Regions from separate parts of the Stappia sp. ICDLI1TA098 genome, predicted to be linked through region 2. Evidence: predicted binding sites of a transcription regulator. Region 2 holds the regulator's gene; each other region holds the start of a gene.
The links. The regulator PhoB, encoded in region 2, activates phosphate uptake and scavenging genes when phosphate is short. The targets are predictions, from matches to a motif close to TGTCATNNANCTGTCAT.
Positions count from the first base shown of each region.

Region 1: the regulator PhoB is predicted to act here: its motif matches at 2,440-2,456, upstream of ACSLUQ_RS00810 (esterase-like activity of phytase family protein).
Region 3: the regulator PhoB is predicted to act here: its motif matches at 3,031-3,047, upstream of ugpB (sn-glycerol-3-phosphate ABC transporter substrate-binding protein UgpB).
Region 4: the regulator PhoB is predicted to act here: its motif matches at 2,044-2,060, upstream of phnC (phosphonate ABC transporter ATP-binding protein).

Region 1 is NZ_JBTZBT010000001.1:191,292-196,364, reverse strand. Features, by position in the region: gene ACSLUQ_RS00815 (class I SAM-dependent methyltransferase) at 1-63, shown strand, start outside; gene ACSLUQ_RS00810 (esterase-like activity of phytase family protein) at 205-2,376, opposite strand; gene ACSLUQ_RS00805 (class I SAM-dependent methyltransferase) at 2,482-3,303, opposite strand; gene ACSLUQ_RS00800 (metal-dependent hydrolase) at 3,300-4,190, opposite strand; gene ACSLUQ_RS00795 (PhoX family protein) at 4,652-5,073, shown strand, end outside.
Region 2 is NZ_JBTZBT010000002.1:116,306-121,378, reverse strand. Features, by position in the region: gene pstA (phosphate ABC transporter permease PstA) at 1-692, shown strand, start outside; gene pstB (phosphate ABC transporter ATP-binding protein PstB) at 706-1,503, shown strand; gene phoU (phosphate signaling complex protein PhoU) at 1,609-2,313, shown strand; gene phoB (phosphate regulon transcriptional regulator PhoB) at 2,383-3,081, shown strand; gene ACSLUQ_RS10865 (GcrA family cell cycle regulator) at 3,204-3,734, opposite strand; gene ACSLUQ_RS10860 (acetylornithine transaminase) at 4,226-5,073, shown strand, end outside.
Region 3 is NZ_JBTZBT010000001.1:1,213,866-1,218,938, reverse strand. Features, by position in the region: gene ugpE (sn-glycerol-3-phosphate ABC transporter permease UgpE) at 1-576, opposite strand, end outside; gene ugpA (sn-glycerol-3-phosphate ABC transporter permease UgpA) at 585-1,466, opposite strand; gene ugpB (sn-glycerol-3-phosphate ABC transporter substrate-binding protein UgpB) at 1,585-2,904, opposite strand; gene ACSLUQ_RS05510 (replicative DNA helicase) at 3,570-5,042, shown strand; gene alr (alanine racemase) at 5,057-5,073, shown strand, end outside.
Region 4 is NZ_JBTZBT010000001.1:988,311-993,383, reverse strand. Features, by position in the region: gene ACSLUQ_RS04540 (ferritin-like domain-containing protein) at 1-452, shown strand, start outside; gene ACSLUQ_RS04535 (M23 family metallopeptidase) at 559-1,950, shown strand; gene phnC (phosphonate ABC transporter ATP-binding protein) at 2,100-2,969, shown strand; gene phnD (phosphonate ABC transporter substrate-binding protein) at 3,007-4,014, shown strand; gene phnE (phosphonate ABC transporter, permease protein PhnE) at 4,119-4,961, shown strand.

The sequences.
Region 1 (5,073 bases), on a different contig from region 2:
CACGAAAGCCGCCACGGGCCTCTCGGCCTCTTCACGATGATGGTGTTCAAGCGTCCGCAGTAACCCCGGCCGTTCCGCTGTCCCGGCGGAACGCGGGAGTGCAAGAAAACGCCAACCGCAAACGAAAGACGGCCCGGGATCGCTCCCGGGCCGTCTTTCGTTCATGTGCGAGGGCCCCGGCCCCACGGCCGGAACCCTCGAAGATCACATCTTGCCGGTGGAGAAGAACAGCGTCTCGCCGTTGCTGTCGTCGACGCCGTCGTTGTCGGTGACCGCGTAGCCCGTGCCGGCCGTGTCGATGGTGAAGCCCTCGATCTTGTCGACCACATAGCCGCCCGTCGACTTCAGATCGGGGATGAAATCGCGAACCTCTTCCTTGGCGACCATGGGCAGGTCGCCGCCGAGCGGCGCGGGAACCAGATCCGAAACCGCGACGCGATAGAGCTTCTTGATCTTGGCGTTGGCGCCGATCTGGTTGTCCCGCTCGATGATGTAGACATAATCGCCGAACAGCGAGATTTCCGAGAGGCCGACCCAGCCCTTTTCGGCCTTGTCGAGCGGATAGCGAACCGCGCCCCACTCCTTCGTCTTGGTGTTGTAGGCGACAAGCTTCACAGCATCCTTCGGATCGTCCTTCCAGGGACGCTGGATCGCCACCCACAGCGTATCGCCAATCAGCGTGACGCCCTCGGCGCCGAAGCGCGTCTCATGGACGATGAGCTCGGGCGGGAAGGAAAGCGCCTGGTTGATCGCGCCCTTGCTGTCCACATGGTAGAGCGCGTGCGGCACCTGCTTGTCGGAGCGGCCCTCGGAGGCGACCCAGAAGCCGCCCTTGCCGTCGACGACAATGCCTTCCAGATCGAGCAGCTGCGCCGGCGCGCCGTCGCGGGTGACCGGCAGCGCGTTGATGATCTCGGCCGGCTTCTTTGTCGCGTCGATGGTGAAGATCGTCGGCTGCATCCGGTAAAAGCTGTCGTTGACCGCATAAAGGCGTCCCGGCACCGACGCGTCGGCGGCAAGACCGGACAGCGCGCCGAAGCCGACCGGGCGTCCGTTGGCGTCCATGCTGGAGACGATCATCGGGTAGGTCGCCGGCCCCTCCCCGCGCTTGTAGATCGTCACATGAGAGCGAAGGCCGTTCTCCTCGACAAGATCCGCCTCATTCGAGACGGCGAGAAGATCGCGGCCCGGAATGGCGACCGCGCCTTCGGGCGCGACGGCGGTCGGCAGCAGCTGGACGAACTCCGGCTTGCCGCCCGTGTCCTTGTAGACGCCGACGATGGAGCTGCGCTCGGAGAGAACGAAGATGTAATTGGTGTCGCCGAAACGCTTGACCTCGAGCCCCTCTGGCTCGACGCCCTTGTTGCCCGAACGCTTCTCCGGATACTGGCCGGCCATGGCGATGCGATACTCGAAGTCGAGCCCGGAATCGTAGAGCACCTCACCGGTCTTGGAGAAGATGGTGAAGCCGCGAGAGCCGCCCTTGTAGTCGCCCTCGTTGGCGATGACGATGCGGTCGTCGTCAAGCCACTGCACCGCATCGGGCTCACGGGCCACGCCCTTCAGCGTGCCGTCGAAGGTCAGGGCGCCCTCTTCCGCGGTGTCGACATTGTCGAGATCGACCTTGCCGGCGGAAAAATGGCTGATCACCTTGCCGGTGTTGCCGTCGACGACGACGATGTGATTGTTCTCCTGCAGCGTGACGACGACCTCATTGCGGTCGTTGATGTCGACGAACTCCGGCTCTGGATCCTCGGGCGCGACCTCGGCGAGGCCGGTCATGTCGACGACGACCTTGCCCGCACAGTCGGGAACGCCGTCCTTCATCTTCAGAAGCACCAGGAAGCCGGCGGGCATCTGCGGCATCTCGCCGTCGTTCAGATCCTCGTCGCGCTCGTTCTCGATGGCAATCGCCAGGAGGTCTCCGGAGGGCGAAAGGCCGACCGAATCCGGCTGGCCTCCGAGGTCGCAGGTCGCCTCCACCGTCTTCGTGGCGATGTCGATGACCGCGAGCAGGCCCGACGGTTCGGTATAGCTTGCGGAGGTATTGACGCCGACCAGCGCCTTGCCGTGCGCCACCGTCACCGATGTCGGCTCGCCATCGATCCTCACGATCCCATGCGGCTTCGGATTGACCGGATCGGTGATGTCGATCATGCCGATCGCGCCCAGCGGGCTGTCGGAGTAGACGAGCATGTTGCCGTCGGCCGTGACCGAGATGATCTCCGCCGAGGTTTCCGTCTTCTGGTCGATGTCGGCCGGCAGGTTGGTGTTGACCGGAAAGCTCGCGATCCGATTGAAGAGCGGCTCAGCCCTGGCGGCGAGCGTCGAGCATAGGAGGGCAGCAGCGAGCGCGCCGAGCACCGAGAATTTCATGGGTGTTTCCCTCGAAGATGGCAGGCGGCACACGGGCCGATCCGGCAGTATTACGGGGTGGACATGACATCTGCTTGACAGCCGGGATGGGCTGCCAAACTTCTTTTACACCAAAGGCTTGCGGTAACGGCGGGCAAGATAGACGACGCCGCCGGACTGCAGGTTGCGATAGAGCAGCGAGCCCTTGGTGCCGGAAAACTCCTTAAGGAACCGCTGCATCAGCGTGCTCTTCTGGATGCGGCTCATCTTGCGCTCGTTGACCGCGTCGAGCGCGCTGACCACGCCCGGCGACAGGTTGGTCTCACTCTCCAGCACAAGGCCCGAGGCGCCGAGGTCCCGGTCCAGCCCCTCGACCATCGTTGCCGCGCGCATGTCGGCCCAGGTGAAGCAGCCGCCCGGCGCCAGCACCCGCGCCACTTCCCTGGCAAAGGCCGGCACATCGGCGTAGCAGTGGGAGGACTCGATGTTGACGACGATGTCGAAGCTCGCATCCGCGAAGGGCAGCGCCTCCGCATCGCCCACCTCGAAGGCAAGGTTCGCCGTGTCGTCGTTGAGCTGCCGCGCCCGCCGCACCGTCTCCGGCGAGTAGTCGAGGCCGGTCATCGCGGCCGGCGCCATGTAGCGGGCAATGTAGCGCGCCCCGCCGCCGCGGCCCGAGCCCACTTCCAGCACGCGCGCGCCCTCGACCGGGAGCCCGGCCATCGCCTGGTGGTAGAGGCCGATGAAGGCCCGCTCCGGCTCGTCCTCCGCCGTCAGGGCAAAGGCATCACCCGCCGGCATGTAGCCGTAGTTCATGAAACGCCAGTCGCTGTCGCGCCATGTCCTGGAGAGGATATTGTAGAGCCGCTTCCATGCCCATTTGCGGCTCTTCGGGAAGGCGCCGCGCTCGACCGCACGCAGGATGTATCCGAAGGCGCGGCTGGTCATCTGGCGGGGGTCTCCTTGGCCGGATCGCCGGCGGCGTATTCGTTGGCGAGCCAGGCCCGCCCCTTGCGGATCAGGTCGCTGTCGTCGACCTTGCGCGGATTGTAGCCCGGCATGTAGTAGCGCAGGAACGCCAGCAGGCTCAACCGCGTGTAGCCGGGCCACACCAGCAGCAGCCAGGCGAAGCGCGACCAGAAGCGGATGCCCGTGCGGATGCCGTCCGCCTGCGCGTGCAGGCGGACGTTGCGCAGGTAGATGCGGCAGAAGTGGAAGATGGTGACATTCATTGCCGAGACCCGCAGCCCGTAGCGCTTCCAGGCCGGCATGCCGGCCGCCGCGCGCTTGAAGACATCGAGCGCCACCGCCTTGTGTTCCAGCTCCTCCAGCGCATGCCACATCCACAGCCGTCGATAGGCCGGATTGGCATCGGCGAAAATGTCCTGGTGGCGCAGCGTCATGGTCGAGAAATTGGCCGTCAGGTGCTCAATGGCGCAGGTCACCGCCAGCCGGATCAGCGGCACTGACACGCTTCCGAGCACGGAGTTGACCGGCCGTTCCATCTCCTCGACATCGTAGCCGAGCCTTGCCATCGTCCGGTTGTAGTCTTCGTGCTCGCGGGTGTGGAACGCCTCCTGCACCGCGTAGCCGTTGATTTCCTCGATCAACTCCGGGTCGCCGAGCTTCGAAGCATAGTGCTTCAGCGAACGGATGAAGAAGCGCTCGCCCTCGGGCAGGAAGATCGAGAAACCGTCGACCATCGCCGTGCGCAGCGGATCGTCGCCGAACCAGTGCCGTTCCGCATTGCCGGAAATGTCGAAACGAATGTCTCGCGGAACGATCTCGTCGTCGGCGTGCTCGCCGACCCAGCCGGGCATGGAAGCGCTGGTCATTTATACGGATCCTCTGGTCAGGTGGCCGCAGCGTAATTTGGACAATGGATCCTGACAAGCAAGGGCTTCATCATCACACATGAGCCGGCGCGGCGATAATCCCGACCGTGATTTCGCTCTTGCCGCCCTTGCCGGCGGGCAGGCCGGTGCTGCCCGGAAAGGGGGAGGGCATTGGAGAACGAGGGGCGCAATCAGGGGCGACCTTCAGCTCCTCCTGCTTGGCACAGGCTTCTGCGCTATCGCCCAGGCGGCTGCCTGGAAGGTTCATCTCAAGGCCGAATGAGCTTGAACGCAGCCGCAGAGATGGCGACCCTCTGGAATCCAATCGATCCGACACCTCTCTTGGCTGTGCGGCATGAGCCGACATGGGTCTCCGTCACATGCATGAGTCACACCGGCGCTAGGGTCGTGTCCGAGGCCGCCGATACGGCCCGCTTCCGGCCAGCGACAGGAGAGCCCGCATGGATCGCGACACTCAGCCCAGCATCGATTTCGAGGACTTTTCCTTCGACGCCTTTGACGAGGCGCGCGACCCGCGTCCCGAGACGACCGGCTTCGACCGGGTCGTGGAGGCCGCCATCTCCCGGCGCGGCCTGCTTGGCGTGCTCGCCTTCGGCTCCGGTGCCGCGGCCATGGGCGCTGGCATCACGACCCTCGGGTCGTTGCTGTCGTCCACCTCGGCGCAGGCCGCTACCGCGCGCTTCACCTTCACGGCCGTCCCGATCGCCACCGACGCCACCGTCCATGTGCCGGACGGCTACACCTGGAAGGCTCTGGCGCGCTGGGGCGATCCGCTGTTCTCGAACGCGGTCGCCTTCGACCACGCAACGGGCGGCGACGCGGCAACCGCCGACCGGGTGTTCGGCGAGAACACCGACGGCAT
Region 2 (5,073 bases):
CCGGCATCGGCGTTGCGATGATCGGCTCCCTCTACATGATGCTGGTGGTGCTGGTCCTGTCGCTGCCGATCGGCGTCGCCGCCTCCATCTATCTGGAGGAATTCGCCCCCAAGAACCGGTTCACGGATCTGATCGAGGTGAACATCTCCAACCTGGCGGCCGTGCCTTCGATCGTCTTCGGTATCCTGGGTCTGGCGGCGTTCATCCAGTTCGCGCATCTGCCCCAGTCGGCTCCGCTCGTCGGCGGCCTGGTGCTGACGCTGATGACGCTGCCGACGATCATCATCTCGACCCGCGCCTCTCTCAAGTCGGTGCCGCCGTCGATCCGCGACGCGGCTCTGGGGGTTGGCGCCTCGAAGATGCAGTCCGTGTTCCACCACGTTCTGCCGCTCGCCATGCCGGGCATCCTGACGGGAACGATCATCGGCCTTGCCCAGGCTCTCGGCGAGACCGCGCCGCTGCTCCTCATCGGCATGGTCGGCTTCATCGCCTCCAACTACCCGACGTCGGCCGTCTCCGGTTTCCTGGAGCCGAACTCGGCGATGCCCGCCCAGATCTACGAGTGGGCCAAGCGCGCCGATCCCGCCTTCTACGAGCGGGCATGGGGCGGCATCATCGTTCTGCTCGTTTTCCTCATGACCATGAACATCCTCGCGGTGATCCTGCGCCGCCGCTTCGAGCGCCGCTGGTAAGGACTGACACGCCATGAACCAAATGCCCAAAGCCGAGAAGGTTGCCGCCATGAACAACATGAAGATCCTGGCCAGGAAGGTGCAGGTCTACTATGGCGAGACGCATGCGATCAAAGACGTCGACCTGCAGATCGAGGACAAGACGGTCACCGCCTTCATCGGCCCGTCGGGTTGCGGCAAGTCGACCTTCCTACGCTGCCTCAACCGCATGAATGACACGATCGACAGCTGCCGCGTCGAAGGCGACATCGAGATCGATGGCGAGGATATCTACGATCCCAAGGTGGATCCGGTGCAGTTGCGCGCCAAGGTCGGCATGGTGTTCCAGAAGCCGAACCCGTTCCCCAAGTCGATCTTCGACAATGTCTCCTACGGACCGCGCATCCACGGTCTTGCCAGCAACAAGTCCGGGCTTGAGGAAATCGTCGCCTCGAGCCTGCAGAAGGCCGGCCTGTGGGAAGAGGTCAAGGACCGTCTCGACGAGCCGGGAACCGGCCTTTCCGGCGGTCAGCAGCAGCGCCTGTGTATTGCCCGCGCCATCGCGGTCAGTCCCGAGGTGATCCTGATGGACGAGCCCTGCTCGGCGCTGGATCCGATCGCGACCGCCAAGGTCGAGGAGCTGATCGACGATCTGCGCGCCAACTACACCATCGTGATTGTGACGCACTCCATGCAGCAGGCCGCGCGCGTCTCCCAGCGCACCGCCTTCTTCCATCTCGGCAATCTTGTCGAGGAGGGAGACACCAAGGAGATCTTCACCAACCCTGCGGACAAGCGGACGCAGGACTACATCACCGGACGCTTCGGCTGACGACAAGGCGGGTTGGTCCGTGCCCATGCACCCTGGAAAGGGTGCGGGCGCGGGCCTGCCCCGGCTTCCCGATCCCGTTACCGCCGTCGGCGGAGGAGATGAAGAATGACTAGCCATACCGTTACGTCTTTCGATGAAGAGCTGAAGTCCATTGCCGGGCGCGTCTCGGAGATGGGCGGCCTCACCGAGGCCATGCTCAATGAGGCGATCTCGGCGCTGATCCGCATGGACAAGGATCTCGCGCGCCGCGTCGTGCTCCAGGACAAGCGTGTCGACCAGCTGCAGTTCGAGGTCGAGGAGCAGGCGATCCTGGTCATCGCCCGCCGCCAGCCTGTCGCCCAGGACCTGCGCGATGTGATTTCCGCCATGCGCATCTCCAACGACCTGGAGCGCGTCGGCGATCTCGCCAAGAACGTGGCCAAGCGCGTCATCGCCATCGACGGGTCCTTCGATTCCAAGAAGTTCGCGCTTGGCGTGGAGCACATGACCGAGCTTGCCCAGCAGCAGCTCAAGGACGTGCTCGACGCCTATGCCAGCCGCGACACGGCCGAGGCCGAGGCAGTGCGCGAGCGCGACGATGCGGTCGACGCGCTTTACACCTCGATCTTCCGTGAACTGCTCACCTACATGATGGAGGATCCGCGCCAGATCTCGATCTGCGCGCATCTGCTCTTCTGCGCCAAGAACATCGAGCGCATCGGCGACCATGCGACCAACATCGCCGAAAACGTCATCTACATGACGACCGGCGTGCAGCCGATGGACGAGCGCCAGAAGCAGGACGAGACCGGCGTCGAGACCAACGTCTGACGCCTTCGAAACGGACAGGGTCCGGCGGCATAGCCGGGCCCTTGCGACTGACATACGAGGTTTCCGGGAATGCCGAAGGTTCTGATTGTCGAGGACGAGGAACCGCTTGCCATGCTTCTGAGGTACAATCTCGAAGCTGAGGGCTACACGGTCGAGACCTGCATGAGGGGCGACGAGGCCGATATCCGGCTGCGCGAAAACCAGCCCGACCTTCTCCTGCTCGACTGGATGTTGCCGGGTCTGTCCGGCATTGAATTGTGTCGTCGGCTGCGCTCGCGGGCCGAGACCGAGCGCCTGCCGGTGATCATGCTCACGGCGCGTGGCGAGGAGCAGGAGCGCATCCGCGGCCTGGCGACAGGTGCCGACGACTATGTGGTCAAGCCCTTCTCGATCCCCGAGCTCATGGCACGGGTGCGCGCCATGCTTCGGCGCGCAAAGCCGGAGGTCGTCTCCTCGTTGCTGCGCGCCGGCGATCTCGAACTCGACCGTGAAACGCACCGGGTGCGTCGCTCTGGCCGCGAGATCCATCTGGGGCCGACCGAGTTCCGCTTGCTGGAATTCCTGATGACTTCGCCCGGCCGTGTCTTCTCGCGCGAGCAGCTGCTCGACGGTGTATGGGGACATGACGTCTATGTGGACGAGCGCACCGTCGACGTTCACGTCGGTCGCCTTCGCAAGGCGATCAACCGGGGCAAGGCGCCGGACCCGATCCGCACCGTGCGCGGCGCAGGCTACGCCTTCAACGACCAGTTCGCCCAGGCGTCTTGAAACGGCCTTTCCCGGCGGGTCGGATCCGGACCCACCGCCAGGAAATGGAGCAACCAGCCGTCAACGAAAAAGGCCCGCGCGATGCGCGGGCCTTTTTTCTGTGGCACCCTGCTGTGGCGATATCAGCCGGTCGCGGCCGCCGTGTTGCGCTCGCGACGGCGGTCATTCGCCGGCTGGTAGGCCATGCGGCAGTGATACGGGCAATAGGGCACGCCCGGATTGGAATTGTTGCCGCAGAAATAGAAGTCATCCTTGGTCGGATCGCCGATCGGCCACTTGCAGGTGCGCTCGGTGAGCGTCAGGATGGTGGCGCGCTTGGCGATGGGGACCAGTTCCGCAACGGGCTTCTGCTGCGGTGCGGGGGCCGGGGAAGGAGCCATCTTCAGCGCCGTGGCGCCGATGGTCTGCGGTGCGCCGGCGTTGGTCTCGGGCGCTTGCGCCGTCTCGGCGCCGGCTGTGGGCTGCGTGGTCTTGCGCGATGGCTTGGCAGCGTTCGTCGGCGCCTTGGCACGGCCGGAGAGGCCCAGCCGGTGCACCTTGCCGATGACCGCGTTGCGCGTCACGCCGCCGAGCTCGGCGGCGATCTGACTCGCGCTCAAGCCTTCGAGCCAGAGCTTCTTGAGAAGGTCGACACGCTCGCTTGTCCAGGACATGCGTCTCACTCCGTCTTCGTCGTCCGTCCGGCATATGGTTAAAAAAACCTTGCCGGCACACCCTGATGGTGTCCCGCCTATTGCCGGATTTTGAGGCTATTCTGAGTCAAGCACACGAGATGTCGTGTCTCTGATGTCTGAAACCTACAATATGCCGCGTTTTTCGTGCAAGTCGTTGGCCCGATTCACTTGGGGATAGTCGATGTTTTCCCCAATTAAGGAGGTCTCGGGCGCGGGGCGTGCAAAAACGGGCGGATTGCTATTTCGTTGACTTTCGCTCGGCTGGGCGGTGTATAACGAAACCCTGTTGTCGTGCCGCCTTTCGGGGCGGCGCTATGCTTTTAAGGGGGGCAAATGCCCGCCTGTTTTCGTTGCCGCGTGAGCGCGTGGCGCGGGAGGGCATGGCGGCGGCGACGGGTTCATCCGATGACGGGCCATGAGGTGGGCGGCCAGGGAAAGGCGCGCCACCGGCAACAAGGAGCAAGACGGCTATGGTTGGCTCAACTCTCTACCCGACCTACAACCGCGCGAACCTGGAGTTCGAACGCGGCAATGGTGTCTGGCTGGAGACGACCGATGGCCGACGCTTTCTCGATTGCGGCTCCGGCATTGCGGTGAACTCGCTCGGCCACGGCCATCCGGCGCTTGTCGAGGCGCTGAAGACGCAGGCCGAGAAGCTTTGGCACGTGTCGAACGTCTACACGATCCCGGGCCAGGACACCTTTTCGCGCAAGCTGACCGAAGCGACCTTCGCCGATCGGGTGTTCTTCACCAATTCCGGCGCCGAGGCACTGGAATGCGCGATCAAGACGGCGCGGCGCTACTTCTATTCGAAGGGCGAGCCGGAGCGGGTCGACATCATCACCTTCGAGGGTGCCTTCCACGGCCGGACGCTGGCGACCATCGCCGCCGGCGGTCAGGCGAAGTACCTCGAGGGCTTCGGGCCCAAGGCTCCGGGCTTCGTGCAGGTTCCCTTCGGCGACCGCGAGGCGCTGCTGGCCGCGATCTCCGACACGACGGCCGGTCTCCTGATCGAGCCGATCCAGGGCGAGGGCGGCGTGCGGTCCGTGCCGACCGAGACGCTGCGCGACCTGCGCAAGATCTGCGACGACAACGGCATCCTGCTGCTGCTCGACGAGGTGCAGACCGGCGTCGGACGCACGGGCAAGCTCTTTGCCCATGAATGGGCCGGCATCACCCCGGACATCATGGCGATTGCCAAGGGCATCGGCGGCGGCTTTCCGGTTGGCGCCTGCCTTGCGACCGAGGAGGTTGCCTCCGGCATGCAGCCGGGCACCCACGGCACGACCTATGGCGGCAATCCGCTCGCCATGGCGGT
Region 3 (5,073 bases), on a different contig from region 2:
CATCGGCACCAGGATGTCGACGAAAAAGCGGATGGGCCCTGCCCCGTCGACACGCGCCGCCTCGACCAGTTCGTCCGGTACGGTCATGAAGAACTGGCGGAACAGAAAGGTTGCCGTCGCCGAGGCGATGAGCGGCAGGATCAGTCCGCCATAGGTGTTCAGCATGCCGAACCCGGCCACGACCTCATAGGTCGGGACGATACGCACCTCGACCGGCAACATCAGCGTCAGGAAGATGAGCCAGAAGAACGCCATCCGGAACGGGAAGCGGAAATAGACGATCGCGTAGGCCGACAGGATCGAAATCGAGATCTTGCCGACGGTGATGCCGATCGCCATCACGAAGGAATTGAAGAGCATTGTCAGCACGGGCGCGTTCACGCCCTGCGTCAGCGCCTTTGCGTAGTTCTCGAAGAAATGCCCGCCCGGCAGCAACGGCATGGGCGGACGCGCGATTTCGGGCTGCGTCACCGTCGAGGCCACGAAGGCCAGATAGATCGGGAAGCAGATGAGGAGGATGCCGGCAATAAGCCCAATATGCGTGAGCCAGGTGCTGACACCGCGTTTCTCGACCATGCCGCTCATCAGTAGTGCACCTTGCGTTCGACATACCGGAACTGGACGATCGTCAGGATTCCGACCAGGAACAGCAGGATCACCGACTGCGCCGCCGACGACCCGAGATCCTGGCCGACGAAGCCGTCCGAATAGACCTTGTAGACAAGGATCGTCGTCGCCTGCTGCGGCCCGCCGGCAGTGATCGTGTGGATCACGCCAAAGGTCTCGAAGAAGGCGTAGACGACGTTGACGACGAGCAGGAAGAAGGTCGTCGGCGAAAGAAGCGGGAAGACGATGGTCCAGAACCGCCGCCAGAAACTCGCCCCGTCGATGGCCGCCGCCTCGATGACGCTCTTTGGGATCGCCTGAAGCCCGGCCAGGAAGAACAGGAAGTTGTAGCTGATCTGCCGCCAGGCCGAGGCGACCACCACAAGTCCCATCGCCTCGCCGTCGTTGAGGACGTGATTCCAGTCGTAGCCGATCGCGTTCAGATACCAGGCAACGAGGCCGACGTTCGGGTTGAACATGAACAGCCACAGCACGCCGGCGACGGCGGGGGCGATCGCATAGGGCCAGACCAGCAATGACTTGTAGAGCGTCGCCCCCTTGATGACGCGATCCGCCATCACCGCCAGCCAGAGCGCGGCTCCCATCGAAAGCAGCGTCACCAGCGTCGAGAAGATCACCGTCGTCTTGAAGGAGGCGAGATAATAGGGATCGCTCAGCAGGAACTCGAAGTTCCCGAAACCGACGAACTGGGTGCTGAGGCCGAAGGGGTCGGGAATGAACGCCGACTGATAGATGGCCTGCCCGGCCGGCCAGAAGAAGAAGACCAGCGTCACTGCGATCTGCGGCGCGAGCAGCAGGTAGGGCAGCAGCCGGTCGTTGAAGACGACGCGCTTTTGCATCGGCGGCTCACGATCAGGCGTTGAAACGGAAACGAGACAGGCAGGGCCGCCGGTTTACCCGACCTTCCTGCCTGCCACTGGCGCGGGCGCAATGCCCGCGCCGCTCATGTGCAAAAGGTCAGCGGTTGGCCTGCTCGAAGCGACGCAGCAGCTTGTTGCCACGCTCCACCGCGTTGTCGAGCGCTGCCTGCGCGTCCTTGTCGCCCGACCACACAGCCTCGAGCTCCTCGTCGATGATGCCGCGGATCTGGTCGAAGTTGCCGAGCCGGATGCCCTTGGAGTTCGGCGTCGGCGCCTTGCCCGTCATCTGGATGACGGCAACATCGGTGCCCGGGTTCTCCTTGTAGAAGCCGGCAGCCTTGGTCTGCTCGTAGGCAGCCATCGTGATCGGCAGGTAGCCGGTATCCTGATGCCACTTCGCCTGAATGTCGGCGGAGGACAGGAAGTTCAGGAACTGCGCGACACCCGGATACTCGGTCGCATCATGGCCGGACATGACCCACAGCGAGGCGCCGCCGATGATGGTGTTCTGCGGAGCGCCCTCGACGTTGTCCCAATAGGGAAGCGGGCGAATGTCAAAAGCGAACTCTGCTTCGGACTTCACACCGGCGTAACCGGCCGAGGATTCGGTGAACATGGCGCATTCGCCGGAGCGGAAGCGCGCGCCGCCCTCGTTGCGGCGACCGGAGTAGACAAACTGGCCGTTCTTGGCCCACTCACCCATCTTGCCGATATGCGCAACCTGCACCGGGCCGTTGAACTCGAGCTTGGCGTCGAAGCCGGCAAAGCCGTTCTCCTGCGAAGCGAAGGGTACATTGTGGTAGGCGGAGAGGTTCTCAAGCTGCACCCAGCTCTGCCACGCGGTGGTCAGCGGGCAGCTGGAGCCCGACGCCTTGAGCGCATCGAGCGCCTCCTCGACCTTGCCCCAGGTCGACAGGTCCATGTCCGGATCGAGACCGGCCGCCGACAGGGCGTCGCGGTTCACGTACAGAACCGGCGTGGAGGAGTTGTAGGGCAGCGAAAGCATCTGCCCATCGGTGTTCGTATAGTAGCCGGAAACCGCTGCGAGATAGGCGTCGGGATCGAAATCGCTCTTGGTCTCGGCCATCAGCTCATAGACAGGCTTGATCGCGCCCTTGGCCGACATCATCGTCGCGGTGCCGACCTCGAAGACCTGAAGAATGTGCGGCTGCTCCCCAGCGCGGAAGGCGGCGATGCCGGCGTTCAGCGTCTCGGAGTAATTGCCCTTGAAGGAGGGAACGACGACGTAGTCTTCCTGCGAGGCGTTGAACTTCTCGACCTGCTCGTTGAGCAGCTCGCCGAGGCGGCCGGTGAAAGCGTGCCAGAACTGGATCTCGGTCGCGGCAAGAGCGCTCGAAGCGCTGCCTGCGAGGAAGGTCGCGGCCGCGAGAGCCGCAAGAGTCTTGCGATATGCCATTGTTTTCTCCCTGAAACGGGTTGGTCCCGTTCTTTGGATGCCTCCTGCCGGATCCGGACGATCTGCCGGCAGATGGAAACATCCGCATTTCGTATCGTTTTCATATGAACGCGAAAATTCGCTCACATGAACCCTATATGACGATTTTTAGCCGGTTGTGTACAGGGGGAAATGCCATTCCCCGGATGCGCTTCCGCAGTACAAAGCCGAACCGTCAAATCGCCGCGAATGTGCGAGCCGGTCTTTGCGGCCTCGCCAGCTCGACGCCGCTCCCCATGGATACGGAAACACCGGCCGCCGCCGGCTTCCCGCACCGCGAAGGCGGCACCTGGCAGGCTAGGTAACGTTTTCATATGAATGCGAAATGTCGCTCACATGAACGTTCCGCGACAGTTGCGCCTCGGCTTGGCGCTCCCGTATTGCGATGCCCTGCCGAGCAGGCGAAGACGTCCGCCTCCTGAAGAGAAACTCTTTCACGCGGCAACAAACACCGACACCGGCGACGTTCCGCAAGCGGACAGTGCGGGCCCCGTCAAGCGGCGCGCGGAGTCAAGTGGATATGTCGGCTTTTCCCCCTTACCCAGCGCCTGACGACGCGTTCCGGATCGCCCCTTCCCTCGCCGCAGCGCCTCGGTTAGGACAGAGGAGATCAACGGGGAAGCGAGATGAAGGCAACGGCACCGGCGAACGATGTGAACGCCGCGACGATGCGCGTGTCGCCGCATAACGCGGAGGCGGAGCGCCAACTTCTCGGCGCGATCATCGTCAACAACGAGACCTACTACCGCGTGTCCGATTTCCTGGAGCCGGCGCATTTTTTCATCGCGCCGCACCGGGATGTCTACGAGAAGGCCGGGCAGTTGATCCGTGCCGGCAAGGTCGCCTCGCCGGTGACGCTGAAGACATTCTTTCCTCACGACGCGAAGATCGCCGACATTCCGGCCGCTCAATATGTGCTGCGCCTGGCCGCCGACGCCACCTCGATCATCAACGCGGAGGACTACGGCCGGGCAATCTATGACCTTGCGACCCGGCGGAACCTGATCCGCATTGGCGAGGACATGGTCAACATCGCCTATGACGCGCCGATCGACATGCCGCCGGGCGCGCAGATCGACGATGCCGAGCGGCGCCTGTTCGAGCTTGCCGAGAAAGGCCGCTCCGACGCGGGCTTCGTCTCGTTCGGCGACGCCCTGACGGCGACCATCGAGATGGCCGCGGCCGCCTACCAGCGCGAAGGCGCGCTCTCCGGACTTGCCACCGGCATGCGCGCGCTCGACGGGCTCATGGGCGGACTTCAGCATTCGGACCTGATCGTGCTCGCCGGCCGGCCTGCCATGGGCAAGACCTCGCTTGCAACCAACATCGCCTATAATGTCGCCGAAGCCTATATGGCGGAGGAACAGCCCGACGGCACGATCAAGACGATCAATGGCGGCATCGTCGGCTTTTTCTCGCTGGAAATGTCGGCCGAACAGCTGGCAACCCGTATCATTTCCGAGCAGACGGAGATTTCCTCCTCGAAGATCCGCCGCGGCGACATCCACGAGCATGACTTCGAAAAGCTGGTCGCCGCCTCGCAGACGATGCAAAGCGTGCCGCTTCACGTCGACCAGACGGGTGGTATCTCCATCGCCCAGCTTTCGGCCCGTGCCCGGCGACTGAAGCGACAGCGCGGCCTCGACCTGCTGATCGTCGACTATATCCAGCTTCTCAGCGGCTCATCCAAGAACTCGGGAAACCGCGTCCAGGAGATCACCGAGATCACCACGGGTCTCAAGGCGCTGGCCAAGGAGCTGAACGTCCCGATCATCGCCCTGTCACAGCTCTCGCGTCAGGTCGAATCGCGCGACGACAAGCGTCCGATCCTCTCCGACCTTCGCGAATCCGGCTCCATCGAGCAGGACGCCGACGTGGTGCTCTTCGTGTATCGTGAGGAATATTACCTCGCCAAGGCCATTGGCCAGGAAGCAACGCCGGAAGACATGGAGAAGCTCGACCGCGCCCGCAATCGCGCCGAGGTGATCATCGCCAAGCAGCGTCACGGTCCCACCGGCACCGCCCACCTGCACTTCCAGGGCGAATTCACCCGCTTCTCCGATCTGGCCGAGGCCGACCGGCTCCCGGAACCGCATTGAACGACAAGCCCCGGATGACCACAGACCTCAC
Region 4 (5,073 bases), on a different contig from region 2:
AGGAGGCCAAGCACTTCTCGCTGCTGCGCCACCGGCTCGCCGCCCTCGACTCGTTCTATGGCGCCCTGCCCGCCCATCACGGCCTATGGGAGGCGGCGGAAAGCGCTGGCGACGATCTCGCCGGCCGACTCGCCGTGATTCCCCTGGTGCTGGAGGCACGCGGCCTCGACATTTCCCCGCCGATGATCGAGAAGGCACGCGCCGTCGGCGACGAGGACACCGCAGCCATCCTCGAGATCATCTACCGCGACGAGAAGCGCCACGTCGCGTTCGGCGCCAAGTGGTTCAGATTCCTGTGCGACCGCGAGCGCACCGACCCCGAGGCCCGTTTCCAGGACCTCGTCCGCCGGCATTTCCGCGGCGGCCTGAAGCCGCCCTTCAACGACCGCGCCCGCTCCGAGGCCGGCCTCACTCCCGGCTTCTACCGCCCCCTCGTCCGCCTCATCGGCTGACCCATTTTGCGATCATTAGCATTTGTTAACCTTAATGCTTTTAACTTCCGCCCTGAAGGTCGCGAAGCGTTCGTGCGCGGCAACCAGAAGACGGGTCCGGAGAGTAATGACGGGACACGGGGGCTATTCCCAGCAGGAGTTCGGCAAGCGCAAGGAGCCGCATCGGGTGATCATTGCCCGCGGCGACAACGTGCGCAGCTTCACGATTTCTCCCTGGGTCGCGGGACTTGGCACGGCCATCGGCATCTGCCTCGGCCTCGGTTACATCGGCGCGACAGCCTATCTGGTGCTGCGCGACGACATCATCCAGGCCTCGGCGGAACGCCAGGCCGAGATGCAGCTTTCCTACGAAGACAGGATCTCCTCGCTGCGTGCGCGCATCGACCAGTTGACGAGCCGCCGCGTGCTTGAGCGCCGCAGCATCGCCGAGCAGCTCGAGGACGTCGTTACCCGCCAGCAGGATCTGGGCAGCCGCCAGGAGCATGTCGCCCGCGTGCTGGCCCGTGCCGCGCAAAGCGGCATCCGTGTCGCCCTCGGTGGCCCCCTGCCGCCATCCAAGCCCGACATCGACGCCATCAAGCCGTCGCTCTCGACCGCAGCGCTCGACGCGCCGTCAATCCGCGATCCGCGCGCCAACATCGGCGGCACGCCCGAGCCCATCGAGATTTCGCCCGTCCTCAGCCTGCGCGGCAGCCAGGGTGACTATGGCGGGGCCGCGGCCGCCGCCGCCGCCCAGGCCGCCGGCATGCCGTCAAAGCGCCTGCGCGACATCGCTCCCGAGACGCCCGCCGGCAAACCCGACGAGCGCGCCGAACTGCTCGAGGGCGTCAGCAGCGCGCTGGAGCGCATGGACGGCGAGACCAACGCGGCGCTGGAAGTCATTGCAGCGACGGCAGAACGCAACACCCGCACCATCACCGAGGCGGCGGACAAGCTCGGCCTGAAGCTCGCCGGAAAGGCAACCGCCAGCATGGGCGGCCCGTTCGTCGCCCTGGGCGACGTCGACTTCGACACCCGCCTCGCCCGCGCGGAGGCCGCTCTCGAAACGCTCGCCACCGTCAAGACCGCGGCCCGCGGCATTCCGCTCGAGAAGCCGGTTCCCAGCGCCGCGATCACCTCCTCCTACGGGCCCCGCCTCGACCCCTTCCTGGGGCGCATGGCGATGCACACCGGCATCGACTTTCGTGCCGTCACCGGTACGCCGGTGCACGCCCCCGCTCCCGGCAAGGTCACCTTCGCCGGTCGCAACGGCGGCTACGGCAACTCGGTCGAGATCACCCATCCCAGTGGGGTCACCACCCGTTTCGCCCACATGAGCCGCATCGCGGTCAAGGAGGGCGACGAGGTCGCCCTGAACGACACGCTCGGCTATGTCGGCACCACCGGCCGCTCCACCGGCCCGCATCTCCACTACGAGGTGCGCCTCGACGACCGCCCGCTCGACCCGATGCCTTTCGTGCGCGCCGGCACCCGGCTGAACCCGCTGCTCGAGCATTGAGCCGCCTCGGCCGCCGGACTTCGGCGGTCGACGCGCGCGCCTGACGCCCCCTGACAAAATTCACAGGCCGTTACGGCACGCAAAGCCGAGCGCTGTCATGTCGCTGAAACACTCCTGCCCTACGCCACGGGGCAAGGAGATTTCAGCTCATGCCAGCCATCGAGACGCGCGCTGTTTCCAAGGCGTTCGAACGCAACAAACCTGTCCTCAAGCGTGTTTCGCTTTCCATCGAGGAAGGCGAGATGGTGGCGCTGATCGGCGCCTCGGGATCGGGAAAATCGACCCTGCTGCGCCTGCTCTGCGGGCTTGAGACGGTCGACCGCGGCACCGGCGGGACCATCGCACTGTTCGGCAGCGACGTGCAGGTCGACGGCCGGCGCACGGCACAGGCGCGCCGGATCCGCCGCGACGTTGGCGTCGTCTTCCAGCAGTTCAACCTCGTCAACCGGCTCAGTGTTCTCAAGAACGTTCTGGCGGGACGGCTCGGCAAGACCGCCTCCTGGCGCGGCACGCTCGGCCTCTTCGCCCACGGCGACAAGCTGCGCGCGCTCAAGGCGCTCGAGCGCGTCGGGATCGTCTCCTTTGCCCACCGCCGTGCCTCCCGTCTTTCCGGCGGCCAGCAGCAGCGCGCCGCGATCGCCCGCACACTCACCCAGGAAGCCCGACTGATCCTCGCCGACGAGCCCATCGCCTCGCTCGACCCCGCCTCGGCGGAATCGGTGATGGAGACCCTGTCGCGGATCAACCGGGAGGACGGCGTCACGGTCGTCGTCTCGCTTCACCAGATCGACCATGCCTTTCGGCACTGCAAGCGGATCGTCGCGCTGAAGAACGGCGAGCTCGTCTTCGACGGGCCCGCCGCCGACGTCGACCGCGCCGCCCTCGCCGCCCTTTACGACAGCGACGTGCTGTCGGACCGAGACATGCCCGCCCCGGCCGAACCACCGGCCCCCGGGCATGGCGACGCGCCCCTGGCCGTCGTTTCCAGGGAGACTGCCCCGGAGGCGATGAGGGCCTGAAGCCCTCTTCCGCCACTTTCCCAACCAGGAGCCTGCCATGATGAAGAACGTTCTCGCGGCCGCGACGCTCGCCGTGACCCTGACCTCCGGCCCGGCCTTCGCCGAAGACGCCGGCAAGCTGCCGGAAGTGATCAACTTCGGCATCATCTCGACCGAGAGCGCCTCGGTCCTGGAAGAGAACTTCAAGCCCTTCCTCGACGACATGGCCGCCTCGCTCGGCGTCAAGGTGAAGCCGTTCTTCGCCTCAGACTATGCAGGTGTCATCGCCGGCATGGGCGCCAAGCAGGTGGACGTGGCGTGGTTCGGCAACAAGTCGGCCATCCAGGCGGTCGACAAGGCCGGTGGCGAGGTCTTCGCCCAGACCATCAAGGACGACGGCGAGCGCGGCTACTACTCGCTTCTGATCACCCAGAAGGACAGCCCGCTGAACTCGCTCGACGACGTTCTGAAGTGCGACAAGACGCTGACCTTCGGCAACGGCGATCCCAACTCCACCTCCGGCTACGCGATCCCGGGCTATTACGTCTGGGCTCTGAACGGCAAGACGCCGGAAGAGTGCTTCGCCCGCGTCACCGCCTCCAACCATGAGGGCAACGCGCTTGCCGTCGCCGCCGGCCAGGTCGACGTCGCCACCAACAACACCGAGTCGCTCTACGCCCGCCTTGCCAAGTCGAACCCGGAAGCCGCCGGCCAGATCAAGGAAATCTGGCGTTCGCCGCTGATCCCGTCCGACCCGATGGTCTGGCGTGCCGACCTGCCGAAGGCCGCCAAGGAGAAGATCTACTACTTCTTCATGCAGTACGGCCGCTTCGGCGACATGGAGAAGGTCAAGCGCGAGCGCGAGAACCTCGCCAAGCTTTCCGACGGCTGGGGCCCGTTCCTCGCCTCCTCCAACGCCCAGCTTCTCGACGTGCGCCAGATCGAGGCCTTCAAGGCCAAGCTGAAGGCCGAGGCCTCGGGCGACGCGAAGGCCATCAAGGCCGCCGACGCACAGCTCGCCGAACTCGCCGCGCAGGCCAAGGTCGTCGGCAAGGGCGGCTACTGATCGCAGTCCCGGGCGCGGCCCTCGCGGCCGCGCCCGCCTGATCGATCCGGCGGGCCGCGAGACCACTCGCGGCCCGCCGCGCTGAGGAACGGACGGATGAGAGAATGAACGACATGACCGCCGGGAACGATGCGGCCGCAAGGCAGGACGAACTTTCAGACGCGATCCGCGCGCAGCTTCGCCCGCAATGGGCGAACATCGCACGCAGCACCGCCATCCTGTCGGTGATCGTTCTGCTGCTCGCCCTCTCCTACTATCCGACCGAGATGAACAACTGGACGCGGCTGCTGACGGGCAACGCCTTTCTCGACAGCATGATCGCCCAGTTCCTCAATCCCGACTTCACGAGCCTGCCGCTCTACATCCGCAAGATGGTCGAGACCGTGCAGATCGCGCTCTGGGGGACCGTGCTCGCCATCATCTTCGGCGCGCCGCTGGCGCTTCTCGCCTCCAGCAACATCGCTCCCGCCTGGGTCGTCTTCCCGATGCGCCGGCTGATGGACGCAAGCCGGGCGATCAACGACCTGGTCTTCGCCGTGCTCTTCGTCGCCGTCGTCGGTCTCGGCCCGCTGCCCGGTGTGCTCGCCATTTTCGTGCACAATCTCGGCATCGTCTCCAAGCTGTTCTCGGAAGCGGTGGAGGCAATCGACGCGCGTCCGGTCGAGGGCATCCGCACCACGGGCGCCACCCGCGTGCAGGAGATCCTCTACGGCGTCATCCCGCAGGTCATTCCGCTGTGGTCGAGCTTCTCGCTCTACCGCTTCGAGACCAACGTCCGCTCCGCCACCGTGCTCGGCATCGTCGGCGCCGGCGGCATCGGCTTCACCTTCAACGAGGCCTTCAAGGGCTTCCGCTTCGAGGAAGCAAGCGCCATCATCATCGTCATGGTCGTCACCGTCTCGGTGATCGACATGATCTCCTCGCGCCTGCGCAAGATGCTGGTCTAGCACCAGCCCCCGACGCCGAGGCGGGCAGGCGAGACCCCACGGGCGCAACTGCGGGCATGCCGGAGCGGGTGGTGGCGGACGCGGGAGAGTGCGCAGGCGCGGATGCGAGCGT